Regions from separate parts of the Symbiobacterium ostreiconchae genome, predicted to be linked through region 1. Evidence: riboswitches for the same ligand, from Rfam matches in the RefSeq annotation. Region 1 holds a riboswitch; the other holds the start of a gene.

What was found. Region 1 has a riboswitch for thiamine pyrophosphate ahead of thiT (energy-coupled thiamine transporter ThiT). Riboswitches for the same ligand answer to the same signal wherever they lie in the genome.
Region 2: linked by a shared signal. The riboswitch ahead of thiD (bifunctional hydroxymethylpyrimidine kinase/phosphomethylpyrimidine kinase) and the one ahead of thiT (energy-coupled thiamine transporter ThiT) in region 1 are both predicted to bind thiamine pyrophosphate.

Annotation. Positions count from the first base shown of each region.
Region 1 covers NZ_AP042454.1:534,502-542,106, reverse strand. Annotated here, with positions in the region: gene ACZ5UM_RS02535 (transposase) at 41-1,651, opposite strand; gene ACZ5UM_RS02530 (hypothetical protein) at 1,800-1,955, shown strand; gene ACZ5UM_RS02525 (hypothetical protein) at 2,017-2,229, shown strand; gene ypeB (germination protein YpeB) at 2,280-3,707, opposite strand; gene sleB (spore cortex-lytic enzyme) at 3,721-4,401, opposite strand; TPP riboswitch at 4,526-4,632, shown strand; gene thiT (energy-coupled thiamine transporter ThiT) at 4,712-5,260, shown strand; gene ACZ5UM_RS02505 (hypothetical protein) at 5,405-5,530, shown strand; gene ACZ5UM_RS02500 (hypothetical protein) at 5,568-5,999, shown strand; gene ACZ5UM_RS02495 (aminopeptidase) at 6,001-6,927, shown strand; gene ACZ5UM_RS02490 (hypothetical protein) at 6,967-7,569, opposite strand.
Region 2 covers NZ_AP042454.1:1,169,105-1,176,709, forward strand. Annotated here, with positions in the region: gene uvrB (excinuclease ABC subunit UvrB) at 1-1,546, shown strand, start outside; gene ACZ5UM_RS05775 (ABC transporter permease) at 2,235-2,966, shown strand; gene ACZ5UM_RS05780 (ABC transporter ATP-binding protein) at 3,154-4,104, shown strand; gene ACZ5UM_RS05785 (NUDIX hydrolase) at 4,216-4,656, opposite strand; TPP riboswitch at 4,781-4,886, shown strand; gene thiD (bifunctional hydroxymethylpyrimidine kinase/phosphomethylpyrimidine kinase) at 5,035-5,865, shown strand; gene thiM (hydroxyethylthiazole kinase) at 5,865-7,319, shown strand; gene thiW (energy coupling factor transporter S component ThiW) at 7,316-7,605, shown strand, end outside.

The DNA of each region.
Region 1 (7,605 bases):
GCCCCGCCGATAGCTGCCCGGGTTTCGGGGGCAGACTAGCTCAAGTTTCACGCGAACAACTCGACATTCGTGGTGTTAAAAGGGCGTATGGGTAGGGAGTGGCCCGGTTCAGGGTAATCTCAGCTCCAGCCAGGGGAGTACCCCGGCTGAACACCAACCGCAGCGTGTCGCCGAGGCACCGAATGGTTGCTCGGCACCGGGCCGCTACTCGTACCAAGAGTCGACTCCCCGCCTCGGCCAGTTTGGGCGAGTTCGTGCTCAGAAACCGCCAAGCCCAGCGCACCAGGTTGAAGGCGAACAAGACCAGCTGCGTGAAGGCGGCGTTGGCCTCATACTTCCGCAGCCGAGGAGTACCAAAGTGGAACGTTCCCTTCCACTCCTGGAACCCGGCTTCGATGGTCTGCCGTCCATGGTAGAGCTTGACGACCTCTGTCGTGGTGAGCTCCTCAGGCTGGAGCGTAGTCAGGATGACGCTGCGGACCTCCCGGCCATCGGCGTCCCAGCGGCGCATGGCGACCAGGCGCACCGGATACGGTGCGAGCAAAGTGGGGCCAGGTACGGTAACGGCTTCGGAGGCAAACCGGTTCTTCTCGACTTCAACCCAGTTCTCTGCCGGTACAGCGTCGAAGAGGTGCTTGTAGGCGACGTTGCTTCCGGAGTAGGACTTGATGGTGAACTCATACCCCAGTTCCAGCAGGCGCTGGATCACTTCCGGCGTGCCAAAGGCGCTGTCAGCTCGCAGCAGAATACGGAGGGGAGCCAGGTTCGTCCGATTCTCCTGCCGGTACTGCCGGAGTCGCTGGTTCACTTCACGGAGGTGCTGAACCTCCTCCTGGAACTCACGCTGCAGCTTCTGCTTCCGGCGGGCGCTGCCCTTGCCTGATACCGTCTGCAGTTGCTGATACAGCTGCCTGACCCGAGCCTTCTGCTGAGCCAGGCATGCCTCGACCCATTCGACTCGCCGCAGGGGACGACCAATCCGGGCTTCGATCCTGGGAATCAGTTCGAGCAGGCAGGCGCCGGAACGGCTGTTGGCCTTGCCGGACTTGAGAAGGCCGTCGATGGCAAAGCGCTGCTGCTTCCCGCTGAGGAAGGCGGCTGCGATCTGATAGCCTCGGGCCAACTTCCCCTGGATGTAGCCGAAGTCGGTACCGGTGTACTGCCTGGTCTCGCCCCGAACCTTCTGGCCGGTGAGGTCAATGTCGACGATGACCATTCCGGAGCGGTCTGGACCTGCTACGGCAGCCACCTCCTGCTGAAGCAGCGGGGCCTGGATCTCAGCGAGTGCGTCGGAAAGCTGCTGAACGTTCTCCTCCGTCAGCTTGCTGAAGGTCGCACAGACGGTGGAAAAGTGAGCAAAGCGTTCCTGCCCCCAGGCTTGAGCTACGGCAGGATCGGCAACCAGCGGCTCAGGGTCGAAGTTGAGATCCTTCATGTAGCGACAGTTGCCGAGAATGGCAACCAACGCCTCGACCACCTTGTCAACCGGCGTGTGGGCGTAGGTCTTCTGCTTGATGCGCAGGTGCCGATTCAGGATCTCAGCCAGGTTGAGCCTTTGAGCTACCCAGCCAAGAGCGACGAGAAAACCATGTCGGGTGGTGGACTTGATGGCTTGCGCAGCGATGTTGGGTGTCGTACCATGAGACTGCATCAGTCGAACCTCCACATGGTGGTTTAAGAGGGGCAACTCCCACCATGTATCATTGGTTCTGACTGATGCTTTTTCAATGGGTTTCCATTGCACGAAGTCCGGGTTATTCACGCGAAACTTGAGCTAGGGCCGGGAGGTGCATGGGCGTATGAGCGACCAGCCGCAGGGCTGCACCGGCGAACGCTGCAAGGTGTCGGGGACGTACAGCTGCAGCGCGGGCGTCAAACAGTATTACAACGAAGGCGACCCGTTCGGCCCCTGCCCGCAGACCGGCCAGCCGACCCGCTGGGTGCGAGTGACCTGAGCGCACCGGCCCGATAGCGGGTCCGGGTGCGGGGGAGACTACGCGCGGGAGGTGAGCGCACATGAGCCCTGACCCGCGCGTGACGCCCACGGGCGACGCGGCTCCGGACAACCCGGCCCTGGGACGGCTCACCGTCCAGCGGCTGGGCATGGAGGTCGCCCAGGAACTGGGCATCGATCCCCACGGGGTCGCCGCCTTCGGGGCCGGACAGGACCCGGCCCTGCCGCAGAAAGAGGCGCAGACCCACAGCCCCGGATCGCGCCCAAACCGATGAGGTTTCGGCAGCTTGCGGCGCTGCCCCGGTTCCCGGGGCAGCGCCGCCGGCTACAGGGCGAAGGTGCCCCCGTCGGTCACGATGAGCTGGAGAATCTGCTCCTCGGCGCCGGTCTCGGCGTTGATATAGACCAGGTAGATGTACTCGCCCGTCTGCCCCTGGAACTCATAGGTGAGCACCTCGCCCGTCCCGGCCTGGTCCGGGATCAGGGCCAGCTGCACCCGGGTGACCTCCAGGGCGGGGTTGAGCCGGCGCCTGGCCTCCTCCGCCGAGAGGCGCGGCCTCGGCAGGCTGCGGCGGCGGTGGTGGGTCAGGTACTGGCGGGCGTCCATCCCCAGCACCTCGCCGTTGTCCAGGGCCACCTTCACCTTGGCCTGGTCGGGGTAGATGAGCACCTCCCCCTGCCGGTGGGCGTAGGCGACGAAGGCGACGCCGTCCTGGATCTGCGCGAAGGTGGGCACCATGTCCGTGTAGCCGGCGCGGGCCAGGTACTCCTGCCCGATGGCGCGGGCCCGATCCAGGTCCAGCCTGGGGCTCCCCACCACCCGCCCGTTCACCACCTCCAGCAGGTGGCCGCCCTGGCGGGTGAGCGATACCGCGACCGTGTAGGCGCTGCCCCGGCTGCCCGCCGGGGCCAGCCGGAAGGTGTACGCGGGCAGGTTGCCGCCGCTCTCCACCACTTCCACGATGCGGTGCGCCGCCGCCTCGGGGAAGACCGCCGTCAGCCGCCCCGCGGCTTCCTCCCGGGTGATCGGCGGGCCGGCCAGGGCCGGCGGCGTCTCGCTCACGTGGTCGGAAAAGGGGCCGTTGTAGATGAGGGTCGGCATCTGCTCCGCACGGGTGGCCAGCTGGGCCCAGCCGCCGTCCAGCACGGCCGCCATGGCTGCCCCGCCCCCGGCCGACGGCGCCAGCAGGCTCTGATCGGGCCTCCGGAACAGGGTGCGCCAGGAGAGCTGAGCGGGCTGGTGCCACCGGAAACCGCCCCGGTGGTACTGGGTCAGCATGGTGCTCAGCTGCTCCCGCAGCGCCGTGGCGGACTCGCGCAGGCGCTGCAGCTCGGCCCGTTCGGCCTCCGTCATCGGCCGCCCGGCCGCCTCGTCCCGCAGCAGGGAGTACGCGAAGTCGCCCACCTGCTGCAGGAACTTGCCGGTGGCGGCGGAAACCTCGGTGGGCAGCGGCAGCGAGGAGAAGGCGGTCACCGCGGCCGACGCGTGCCGGTGGACGTCGGCCATATACCGCATGTTCTGCCGCTCGCTGCCGGTGACCAGCCCCTTGCCCAGCAGCGCCTGGATCTGCTCGACGTGGTGCACCATGTCGACGAAGCTGCGCTGCCGCTCGGCCTCCAGGGCGTTGGCCAGCAGCCGGTTGTGCTCGTTCAGACTGACGGTCCACGCCGACCAGACGGCGACGCCCAGGACGGCGACGAGGCTGATGCTCAGCCAGGTGACGACCCGTGGCCAGGCTGCGAAACGATGCATGGGACCGCCCCTCTCACTTGGCGAAGACGTGGTTGCCGATCTGCTTGATGATGGGCCGCGACCAGACCCACTGGCTGGTGGCCTTGGCGGGGTTCCAGAAGAAGAGCGCGCCGCCTGAGGGATCCCAGCCGTTCAGCGCATCCTGGGCAGCCCGGACGGCACTGTCCGCGGGCGGGGCGTACACCGTGCCGTTGCTCACCGATTCGAAGGCGTGGGTCTGGTAGACGACGCCCGCGATGGTGTTCGGAAAGCGCGAGTCCCGCACGCGGTTGAGGATGACCGCCGCGACGGCCACCTGCCCCTCGTAGGGCTCGCCCCTGGCCTCCGCCGACACGACCCGGGCCAGAAGATCCCGGTCGGCTTCCCGGGTTCCCGCGGCGGCCGCCGCCACCGTGCTGGGCGGGCCGCCCCAGTACCCCAGCGCGGCCCAGGTGTCGGGGCCGACGATCCCGTCCACCGTCAGCCCGTTGCGCCGCTGGAAGAGGGTCACGGCCTCGTGGGTGAGCCGGCCGAAGATGCAGTCCACCTCGCCCTTGTAGTACCCCCAGGCCTTCAGCCGGCGCTGCGCGAGGCAGACGTCGCTTCCCCGGCTGCCCCAGCGCAGGGTGGCGCGCGTCTCGGCGCCGGTGCGCCAGGGGAAGGAGATAAACAGGATGACGGCGAGCAGAGCTGCCGCCAGCGTGCGCGTTCTCATCCGCTTTCCCCCCGTGACGATCTCCCTGAGCCCTCCTTAACTTGCCACCCGGCGGGCCGGAGTATGCTGAGGGATTGCCACGTCCTGGGGCGGGCGGTATACTTAAGACAGCATCATACGGGCCGAGAGCCGCTAGGGGAGCCGTTGGAACGGCTGAGAACCGGGGTGAACCCCGGGACCCTGTCACCTGATCCGGGTAATGCCGGCGTAGGGAAGCGAGCCTCGCGGACACACCGACCGCGGCTCGCTGGGCTGCGGTTTTTTCGTGCCACGAGATAGCGAATCCTGAGTGCACATGGAGGTGTCCGGAATGTCTGATGCTCGGCTTCGTCTTCGCCGTCTGGTGGAGACCGCCATGATGATCGCCGCGGCGGTGGCGCTGTCGTACGTGAAGGTGTGGGAGATGCCGCAGGGCGGCTCGGTCACGCTGGGGTCCATGGTCCCGATTCTGCTGGTGGGCCTCCGCCACGGGGCCGGCTGGGGAATCACGGCCGGTGTCCTGAACGGGCTGCTGCAGTTCTGGCTGGATCCGTACTTCTACCATCCCGTGCAGGTGCTGCTGGACTATCCGGTCGCCTTCGGCGCGCTGGGCCTGGCCGGACTGGCCCGGGGCCACTCCCGGTGGGCGGCCGCGTGGCTGGGCAGCCTGGCCATCGCCGGCCGGTTCGTGGCCCACGTCATCTCCGGCGTGGTCTTCTTCGGCCAGTTTGCGCCCGAGGGCCAGAGCCCGCTGATCTATTCCATCATCTACAACGGCGCCTATCTGCTGCCCGAGGCCGTGCTGAGCGCGGTCCTGCTGATGTTCCTGCTTCCCGCCCTGGAGCGGGCGCTGCCGGCCCAGGTGCGTTCGGCGCACTAGGCCGGTCCGGGCGCCGGTGCGGTGGCCGCCCGATTCCCGCAGGCCCCCCGGTACGTCATAATCTTAGCGAGGATCGCGCTGAGGCCCCCGGCCCGGTCGTGATGAGGATTGCAAGAGGCGTACCACAGGGGAGGTTGCATGGGGATGCGGAGATGGCGCAACCCCGGTCTGATCGTGGCCGTGGCGATTGCCGCCCTCTGGGCGGGCGTGTGGCTGGTGGGCTACCTGGCCGGGTTCTCGGGTGAGCCCGAGACGTTCCTGGCACCCTAGGTCTCGGGCACGGAGAACGCGGAAAGAAGGTTGATCTGTGGAACGACAGGATCACTTTGCAGGAAAGGAGCCCGTCGTCTACCTGCCCACGGAGGCCGGAACCGCCATCGGGCCGGACGGCCGGAAGCTGGTCTTCTTCACCGTGCCGCAGCTGGACCTCATGATCAAGCAGGTGCTGGCCGCCCAGCCCAAACAGTACACGTACCGCTGGGGCTACCATCCGGGGGAGCGGCTGCACGTGCTGCTCTTCGGCTGGCCCACCGGACACGGCGCCGGGCTGGCGATCCCGGAGGGCGTGGGCGACGCCATCCTCAACTTCATGCTGGGCACCAGCGATCTGTATATCACCGCGCAGCCGGTGGGCGAGAAGCTCCGCGGCAACGTCACCCCCGAGGTCATCGATGCGATCCGCCTGGGGATGACCCTGCACCTGCCCGACGTCAAGTTCAAGCCGGAGGGCTGGGGCTGAAATGCACCGCCGTTGGACCGATGCCGTCCTGCGTCAGGGTCTGGGGCTGCGGCCCGGTGAACGGGTGCTGGTCATGGCGGACCGCCCGCTGCGGCCGGCGGCGGACGCGCTGGCCGAGGCGGCCCGCGCGCTGGGCGCGGCCGAGGTGATGCAGCATGTGCTGCCCGAACCCGGCCCGCTGCAGGTCGTCTCCCGGTCGCTCACGGCCGCCGCGGCGGCTGCGGACGCGGTGGTCGTCCTGCGGGCGGAGCTGCGGCTCGCTGCGGAGGACGCGCCGGTGCGCGCCGCCCGGGACGCCTTCCGCCGGGCGCGCCGCGGCCGCTGGGTCTCGCTGGCCCAGGTGGATGAGGAGACGCTGGAGGCGGTCCTCGCGCCGGGGCTGGAAGAGGCCGCCGCCCGGGCGGCCGCCCTGGCCGGGCGCCTGCGGTCCGCCGTTGGGGTGCGGCTGACGGCGCCCGGCGGCACCGACCTGCGGGTCCTGTACGGCGGCCGGCCCATCCTGGTGGACACGGGCTGGGTGAGGGCGCCCGGGGACGTTGGCAACCTGCCCGCCGGCGAGGCCTTCGTGGCCCCATACGAGACGCGCGCTGACGGGCGGCTGGTGGTGGATGTGGCCCTGGGCGACATACCCCTGGACCAGCCGGTCACCCTCACGTTCCGGCGCGGCCGCGTGGTGGAGGCCGCCGGGGGGCAGGCGGCGGAAGAGCTGCGCCGCCGGCTGGGTGACGACCGCTGGGCGTGGACCGTGGGTGAACTGGGCCTGGGCGCCAACCCGCACGTCACGCCCTGCAGCCGGGTGGCGCTGGCGGAGAAGGCGCTGGGCACCGCCCACATCGCGCTGGGCGGCAACCTGTCCTTTGGCGGGCGCAATCCGGCGTCCACGCACTACGACTGCGTCATCGCCTCGCCCACGTTGTCGTTTCTGTGACGATGAAAGGGCCCGCCCCTTCGGGGGCAGGCCCTTTGCTCATGCCTGTGCGGTTGACTCGCCGTCCGGGTCGCCGGCGTCGGCTTCCGCCGCGCCGGGCCGGGCCCCGGCGTCGGCCGCGCCGAGCTCGACCGCGTCGGTCCCGGTCGGGCCGAACAACCCGGCGTGGCCCATCCCGAACGACAGGGCCTCGGGGTCGCCCCCCGCCGCCCCGGCCGGGTCAGCGGGCGCGGCGACCGCCCTTTCGCCCGGGGCCAGCGCCGCGGGCGTCTCCGATGTATAGGGCGAGATGTCGAGGGCGTCGGGAAGCTGGCGGAGGAGCATCCCGGAGATCTGCAGGAGGCCCTGGATGGCCGGAATCACGCTGCTCAGGGCGGGTTCGAGCACCGCCATCCACTCCACCACGACCGGATCGGGGGCGGATCCCCAGCCCGGCGGCACGTGCACGCCGTACGGCGCCGGACCCGCCGCGGCAAGCCAGGGAGGCGGGGGCGCCGCAGACGCAGCCGGGTACCAGGTCCCGGCAGGCGATGCGGCTCCCGTCGGGTACCAGGCCCCGCGGGGATACCAGCCGGGGTGGCCCATCGGCGGTGGGTAGAAATGGGACATCGGCTTCACACCTTCCTCGGGGGTCTGCCCCATACTATGGGGCCACCCGCCTGCGGGGTGTGGGCTCTG
Region 2 (7,605 bases), 630 kb from region 1:
CTACGGCCTGGGCTCGCCGGAGGACTACAAGGACCTGGCCGTCTCCCTGCGGGTGGGCAACCAGGTGGACCGGGACTACATCCTGCGGCGCCTGGTGGACATCCAGTACGAGCGGAACGACCACAACTTCGTCCGCAACAAGTTCCGGGTCCGGGGCGACGTGGTGGAGATCTTCCCCGCGGGCGCGACCGACCGGGCCATCCGCTGCGAGTGGTGGGGCGATGAGATCGAGCGCATCAGCGAGTTCGACCCGCTGACCGGCGAGATCACCGGCACGATGAACCACGTGGCCATCTACCCGGCCAGCCACTATGTGGTGGCGGACGAGAAAAGGGAGCAGGCCCTGGAGTCGATCGAGGAGGAGCTGGAGGCGCGCCTGAAGGAGCTGCGGGCGCAGGGGAAGCTGCTGGAGGCGCAGCGGCTCGAGCAGCGGACCCGCAACGACCTGGAGATGCTCCGGGAGATCGGCTTCTGCAGCGGCATCGAGAACTACAGCCGGCACCTGACCGGGCGCAAGCCGGGGGAGCCGCCCTACACCTTGCTGGACTTCTTCCCGGACGACTGGCTGCTGGTGATCGACGAGAGCCACGTCACCATCCCGCAGGTGGCCGCCATGTACAACGGCGACCGGTCCCGCAAGGAGACCTTGATTGAGTACGGCTTCCGCCTGCCTTCGGCGGCGGACAACCGGCCGCTGAAGTTCGCGGAGTTTGAGGAGCGCATCAACCAGGTCATCTACGTGTCGGCGACGCCGGGGCCGTACGAGCTGGAGCGGGTGCCGAAGCCCCTGGTGGTGGAGCAGATCGTCCGGCCGACGGGCCTCCTGGATCCGGAGGTGGAGGTGCGGCCGATCAAGGGGCAGATCGACGACCTCTACGCGGAGATCCGGGCCCGGGTGAAGAAGAACCAGCGGGTGCTGGTGACCACGCTGACCAAGCGGATGGCCGAGGACCTGACGGAGTACCTGAAGGAGCTCGGCGTGAAGGTGCGCTACATGCACTCGGACGTGGAGACGATCGAGCGCATGCAGATCGTGCGCGACCTGCGGCTCGGCGTCTTCGACGTGCTGGTCGGCATCAACCTGCTGCGGGAGGGGCTGGACATCCCCGAGGTCTCGCTGGTGGCGATCCTGGACGCCGACAAGGAGGGGTTCCTGCGCGCGGAGCGGTCCCTGATCCAGACCATCGGCCGCGCAGCCCGGAACGCCGAGGGCAAGGTGATCATGTACGCGGACCGGGTGACGCAGTCCATGCAGAGGGCGATCAGCGAGACCAACCGGCGCCGGGCCATTCAAGAGGCCTACAACCGGAAGCACGGCATCGTGCCGAAGACGATCGTGAAGCCGGTGCGCGACGTGATCCAGGCGGTCAAGCCGGTGGCGGACGCCGCGCCGATCAACCTGCTGGACACGCCGCCGCACGAGATCCCGAAGGTCGTGGCGAAGCTGCGCAAGGAGATGATGCAGGCGGCGAAGGATCTGGACTTCGAGCGGGCGGCGGAGATCCGGGATATCATTTTCGAGCTGGAGAAGAAGCGGCGGTCATGATGATGTAGTTGTAACCCCGGCTTCCGGGCATCTTGCCCGGGGCCGGGGCTTGACCTTGTCTGTATGGCTGGGTTGTCGGCGCCAAGTCGGGGGCATGTTCGATGACGTAGTCGACCACGGATCCGAAGGGCTGGCCGTGACGGACCGCCCTTCGGCCGCATGTGCAGGTTAGCGCTGCACCTGCAGCGTGACGCAGCGAACCTTGATCGTCCGGGCCGGAACCCTAGATGGTCCATCGTTCCTGATGGCAAGAGCAGAAGGGAGACCATCCGCACGGGACCACCCAGGAGGTGGCGGCAGGAAGCGGGAGAGCAATGCGGCCTCGTGCGCAACGGCTTGCTCAGCGTGCTTTCTCCCGGGACAGACGTACCTACCGCTTGTCCTGGCCCCTGCGGAGCGGCGATTTTTATAAGATAACGCACTATCCTTATATAATACAGGGATATTGCAAGTTTCGGAAAACGAGTGTATGCTAGGGACAAAGAGACTGGCCTGAACCATCCCCTGCCGGAGGCCCCTGCGCCGCACCCTGACCCGGGAACATCGCGGCTGGCACGGCATTCCCACAGGGTGGCCGCACCGTCTGCGGAGCACGGGGGTTCGCTGGCAACCCTTGCCTTGCGCCCGGCCCCGACGCAGAGACGGACGCCCACGCAGGGAGATGGGTGACAGAAAGGGAGGTCATCACTTGATCCGACGCGTGCGGCAGATGTTGGCTGTGGCAGCCTTGCTCACTCGCGGCAGCCTGCGGCAGCCTCTGGTGTATGTCTCCATCGTGAGCATACCCCTGTCCTATTTCTTACTGATGACCCTTCTGGAAGGTGTGAAGCTGGGCCTTCATGCCCTGCTGGGGGCAGCCGTTGCGTTTGGCTTCAACGCGGGCGTCGTCTCCTTGCCGCAGATCGTGTTGATGTACCGTTTTCGCCGTCTGCAGGAGATGATGCTGGCCGGTCCCGTATCACCGCTGATCTATCTGGTGGGCGTGGCTGTGTCCCGACTCTTTTTCATGGCCCCCGGTCTGCTCGCCCTAATCCTCGTTCTGGCTTGGATCGGGGGCATGGCGCTGCACCAGTTGCTAGTCATTATGCTCCTCATGTTGCTCAGCTGGTTCATCGGCAGCCTGCTCGGATTTGTGCTCGCGAGCATGTGGGAGAACCCCGTCACCGTATCCAGTGCTGCCAACATGGCCGGGCTGCTCATGATCCTGTTGCCACCGGTGTATTACCCCGCTGACCTGCTGCCGGCGAGCCTGCGGTGGCTGGTCACGATCATCCCCACCGCGAACATCGCCCAGCTCATGCGGATGGTTGCCGGGCTGAGTTCGGTCGATCCTGCGCAAGGGGCGGTGTACGTGGGGGTTCTGGGGCTGGTGGCAGCCCTGGCGCTATGGTTTGTGAGCCGGAAACCTCAGATGGCCTGAGCCTCTTGTGCTGACCTCAGCGGTCTATTTCTTCGCCGCCAGAGCCGGGTTGGTCTCGCTTACGCTCTCCTTCGCCCGGGCACTCGGCGGCCACCGGCTTCAACCCGGGATCGTGCCGGGGCCACGGCGGCGAACGCCTGTGGACGTCATGTTCGTGTAAGCTTGTGGTCTGACGGAGGGTTGCGCAGTGAACGCCGTGGCAGAACTGGATCATGTCACGAAGCGCTATGGGGAACGGACTGCATTAAGCCAAGTCTCGCTGGAGATTCAGGACGGCGAGATCCTCGTTCTGATCGGCCCCAACGGCGCCGGCAAGACGACTCTGGTGCGGATCCTCTCGGGGCTGCTGCTGCCCGACGAGGGGCGCGTACAAGTGCTGGGGCACAACCCGCACCGTTCTGCGCCCGCGCTGCGGCAGGAAATCGCCGTCGTTCCGCAGCAGGCGGGGCCAGACCCATCGGCCACGCCCTGGGAGCACGTGTACTACTACCTGCTTGCCCGCGGCGTCCCGTCCCCCGCGGCGCGCCAGCAGGCCGAGGAGGCTCTCCGGGACCTGGACCTGTGGGACTCGCGGCACCGGCTGACCCACACCCTGTCCGGCGGCTACCAGCGGCGGGTGCTGCTGGCCATGGCCCTGGCAGCATCCCCGCGGCTGCTGATCCTGGATGAGCCGACCACGGCGCTGGACCCCGCCATTCGGCGGCATACGTGGAATGTCCTGGCAACCAAGCGCCGCGGCTCGATTCTGCTCACCACCCATGACATGGCAGAGGCCGAGGCGCTGGCCGATCGCGTCGCGGTTCTTGCCAAGGGCCAGCTGGTCGCTGTGGCAACCCCCGGGCAACTGCGGGACCGCCTGCCCGCGCAGGAGCGGGTGCACGTGGATATGGATCCGCAGGACCCCCGGGCAGCGTCACTGGCCGAGTTTGGCGCGGTTGAGCCCTACGGCGGCAAGGTGGTCGTCTACCCCGGCTCGCCTGCATCCACCCGCCACCTGGTCGATGCGCTGCTGAATGAGGGCATATCGTTTACCGTCCAGTCCACCACCCTGGAAGATGTCTACCTCCGCCTGCTGACGGCGCCGCAGCCGTCCGTCGCCCCGGGGCGTTCGGCGGAGGCCCGTCATGCCGTCTCCTGAATGCCGCCACAGGTGGTGAGCCGCCTGCGCCGGTCAGGCCCGGCCGGTTCCCGGCGCGTCCCCGACGCGAACGCATGCAGACGGCTCCCGGGCCGGGCGAATCCCTCGGGTTCATGGCCGCCGGATAGCGTCGCGCACGGCGGCCCACGTGCGCCGATTGGATTCCCAGTACAGCGCTGGCTCCACCGCGGAGAGGGGGACCCAGCGCCAGTCGTCGTGCTCCTCAGGGGCGATGCGAACGCTGGCGTGAGGAGCCTCCACCCAGTACAGCTCCTTGCGGATGACCTGTTCCGGAAGGTCAAACTCCCAGCGGCCATCAACCTGGTGGAGGTCCCCGGCCTGTACCCTCAGGCCCGTCTCTTCATAGATCTCTCTGATGCAAGCCTCGCGGGCCGTCTCGCCAGGCTCGATTCCACCCGTGATCGGCTGCCAGAATCCCGTCGGAATCGCCGGGCTGTGCGCCACGTGCAGGAGGAGCACGGCATCCGCCGCGTTCTGCCCGCGCAGGACGACCCAACACTCCACGCTGTTCCTGACTGGTTTGCTGCCCAACAGATGTACCCCCCGTATGGTTTGGACACGCTCGGCGGATAGACGCGGGGTCACCCGCCGGGCCAGATCACTTGACACTGCCGCCCGGGCGGTGGTACGCTGTCCGCGAAGTTACATACTGGGCTCGGTCCACTAGGGGAGCCTTTTGGCTGAGAACAGGTCCGTCGAGACCTGGACCCTTAGCACCTGAACTGGGTAATGCCAGCGGAGGGAAGTGGACGGCCGGCCGTTCAGCGCCTGTGCGGCCGCCTCCACGTCCTTCGTGGAGGCGGCCTTTCGAGTTCCGGGACCCGGCCTCGGGCTCGCCAGGGCGAGTCCGCCCGGCGCGTCCGCCGCAGCGTAAAGTGGCAAGTGAGAAATGGAAAGGTGTGAGCGCTCATGACCCAACCCCGCGCCCTGACCATCGCCGGCTCCGACTCGGGCGGCGGCGCCGGCATCCAGGCCGACCTGAAGACGTTCACCGTCCTGAGGACCTACGGTACCTCGGTGATCACCTGCGTCACCGCGCAGAACACCCTGGGCGTCACGGGCGTCTACCCGCTCACCCCCGAGCAGGTGGCGGCCCAGATGGACGCCGTGCTCTCCGACATCGGCACGGACGCAGCCAAGACCGGCATGCTGTACGACGCCGCCATCATCGCTGCGGTGGCCGACCGGGTAAAGCGGTACGGCGTCCGCAATCTGGTCGTCGACCCGGTGATGATCGCCAAGAGCGGACATGCCCTGCTGCTGCCCGAGGCGCAGGCCGCCGTGCGGGAGCTGCTGCTGCCCCTGGCGCGGGTGGTGACGCCCAACCTGCCCGAGGCCGAGGCCCTGACCGGCATGGCCATCCGCTCCCGCGCGGACATGGAGGCCGCCGGTCGCCGCCTCCTCGAGATGGGGGCGCGGGCAGCCGTGGTGAAAGGCGGCCACCTGGGCGGCGAGCCGGCTGCCGACCTGCTCATCGCCGCCGACGGCAGCCGGCAGTGGCTGGAAGCGGAGCGGGTGGAGAGCCGGCACACCCACGGGACGGGCTGCACCTTCAGCGCCGCCATCGCCGCCGGGCTGGCCCGGGGCCTGGATCTGCCGGAGGCCGTCCGCTTGGCGAAAGACTTCATCACCCTGGCGATCCGGAAGGCGCCGGGCATCGGCGCCGGGCACGGACCCACCAACCACCTGGCCTGGCTGGAGGAAGGGCGCAGCCTGTCCGGAGAGGGGGCGGCGCGGTGATGACGGCCCTGCCTCAGCGGGTGCGGGAACGGCGCCCCCTGGTCCACGCGATGACCAACTACGTGACCATGGACTGGGTTGCCAGGGGGCTCCTGGCCGCCGGCGCCCGGCCGGTGATGGCCCGGGACGGGGCGGAGGCCCATCTGGTCGCCGCGGCGGCCGACGCCCTCGTGCTCAACCTGGGCACCTGGAGCCCCGGGCTGCAGCAGGCGATGCTGGAGGCCGGCGAGGTGGCCTCCCGGCGCGGGATTCCCGTGGTCCTGGACCCGGTGGGCGCAGGGGGGATCGAAACCCGGACCCGCGCGGCTCTGGAGCTGCTGGAGCGGGTGAAGGTGACCGCCGTCCGGGGCAACGCCGGGGAGATCATGGCCTTGGCGGGTGAGCGGGGGCTGGTGCGCGGGGTCGACGGGCCGGAGGAGGCGCTCGGCCTGCGGCTGGAGCGGGCGGCCCGGGCGGCGGCCCGGCGCTTCGGCTGCATCGTGGCCGTCACGGGAGCGGTGGACCTGGTGACCGACGGGCGGCGCACCCTCACCGTCCGCGCCGGTCACCCGCTCATGGCGCAGATCCCCGGGGCCGGCTGCCTGGCGACCGGGCTGGTCGCGGCCTCCCTGGCCGCATCCCCGGCCGCACAGGGCGACGGCGCCGCTCCTGCGCAGGGCGATACCGCCCCGGCCGTGGACGTGGTGGCGGAGTCGCTCCTCTGGGCCGGGTGGGCGGGCGAGCAGGCGGCGTCGGATGCGCCGGGGCCCGGCAGTTTTGCCCTCGCCTATCTGGACCGTCTGGGCCGGGCCGGTTCCCTGCCGGCAGGGCGGATCGCGCCGCCCCTCTCCGAACGGCTCAGCCTGTACGTGCTGGTCAGCGGCGCCACGCCGCCGGAGGTGGTGGAGGCGGTCCTGCAGGCGGGCTGCCGCATGATCCAGTTCCGGGAGAAGCATCTCCCGCTGCCCGTCCAGGTGGCGGCAGCGGGACGGGTGCGGGAGGCCTGCCGGCGCCACGGCGCGCTGCTGCTCATCAACGACCGGGTCGATCTGGCGCTGGCCGTCGGGGCCGACGGGGTGCACCTGGGTCAGGAGGACCTTCCGGTGGCGGTCGCCCGGCGGATTCTCGGACCGGGCGCGGTCATCGGGGCTACCTGCGAGATCCCGGAAGAGGCCCGGATCGCCCAGGAGGCCGGGGCCGACTACATCGGCACCGGTCCGGTCTACGCGACCCCGTCCAAGGCAGACGCCGGGGAGCCCTACGGCCCGGCCGTCGTCCGGCGGGTGAGCCAGGCGACCCACCTCCCGGTGGTGGGCATCGGCGGCATCGGCATCGGCGGCGCGGCGCCCGTGATCGAGGCGGGCGGCGTCGGGGTGGCGGTGATCTCCTCCGTCGTGGGGGCGCCCGATCCCGGGGCTGCGGCCCGGGCCCTTCTCGACGAGGTGGAACGCGCAAAGCAGGGGGTGTCCGCATGAACCGAGTCGAACTGCTGACCCGTATGGCGATCCTGGTGGCGCTGGGCGTCATCTCGTCGTACTTCTCGGCCATCCCCCTCTTCGGGGCGAGGCTCTTCCCCGCCCAGCACGCGATCAATGTGGTGGCGGGCGCCATGCTGGGCCCGGTCTACGGCGGGATCGTGGGGCTCGCCATCGCGCTGATCCGCATCATGCTGGGAAGCGGCACGCTGCTCGCGATTCCGGGGACGCTCTTCGGCGTGGTGCTGGCGGGTCTCCTGTACCAGCGCACCGGCTCCCGGCTGGC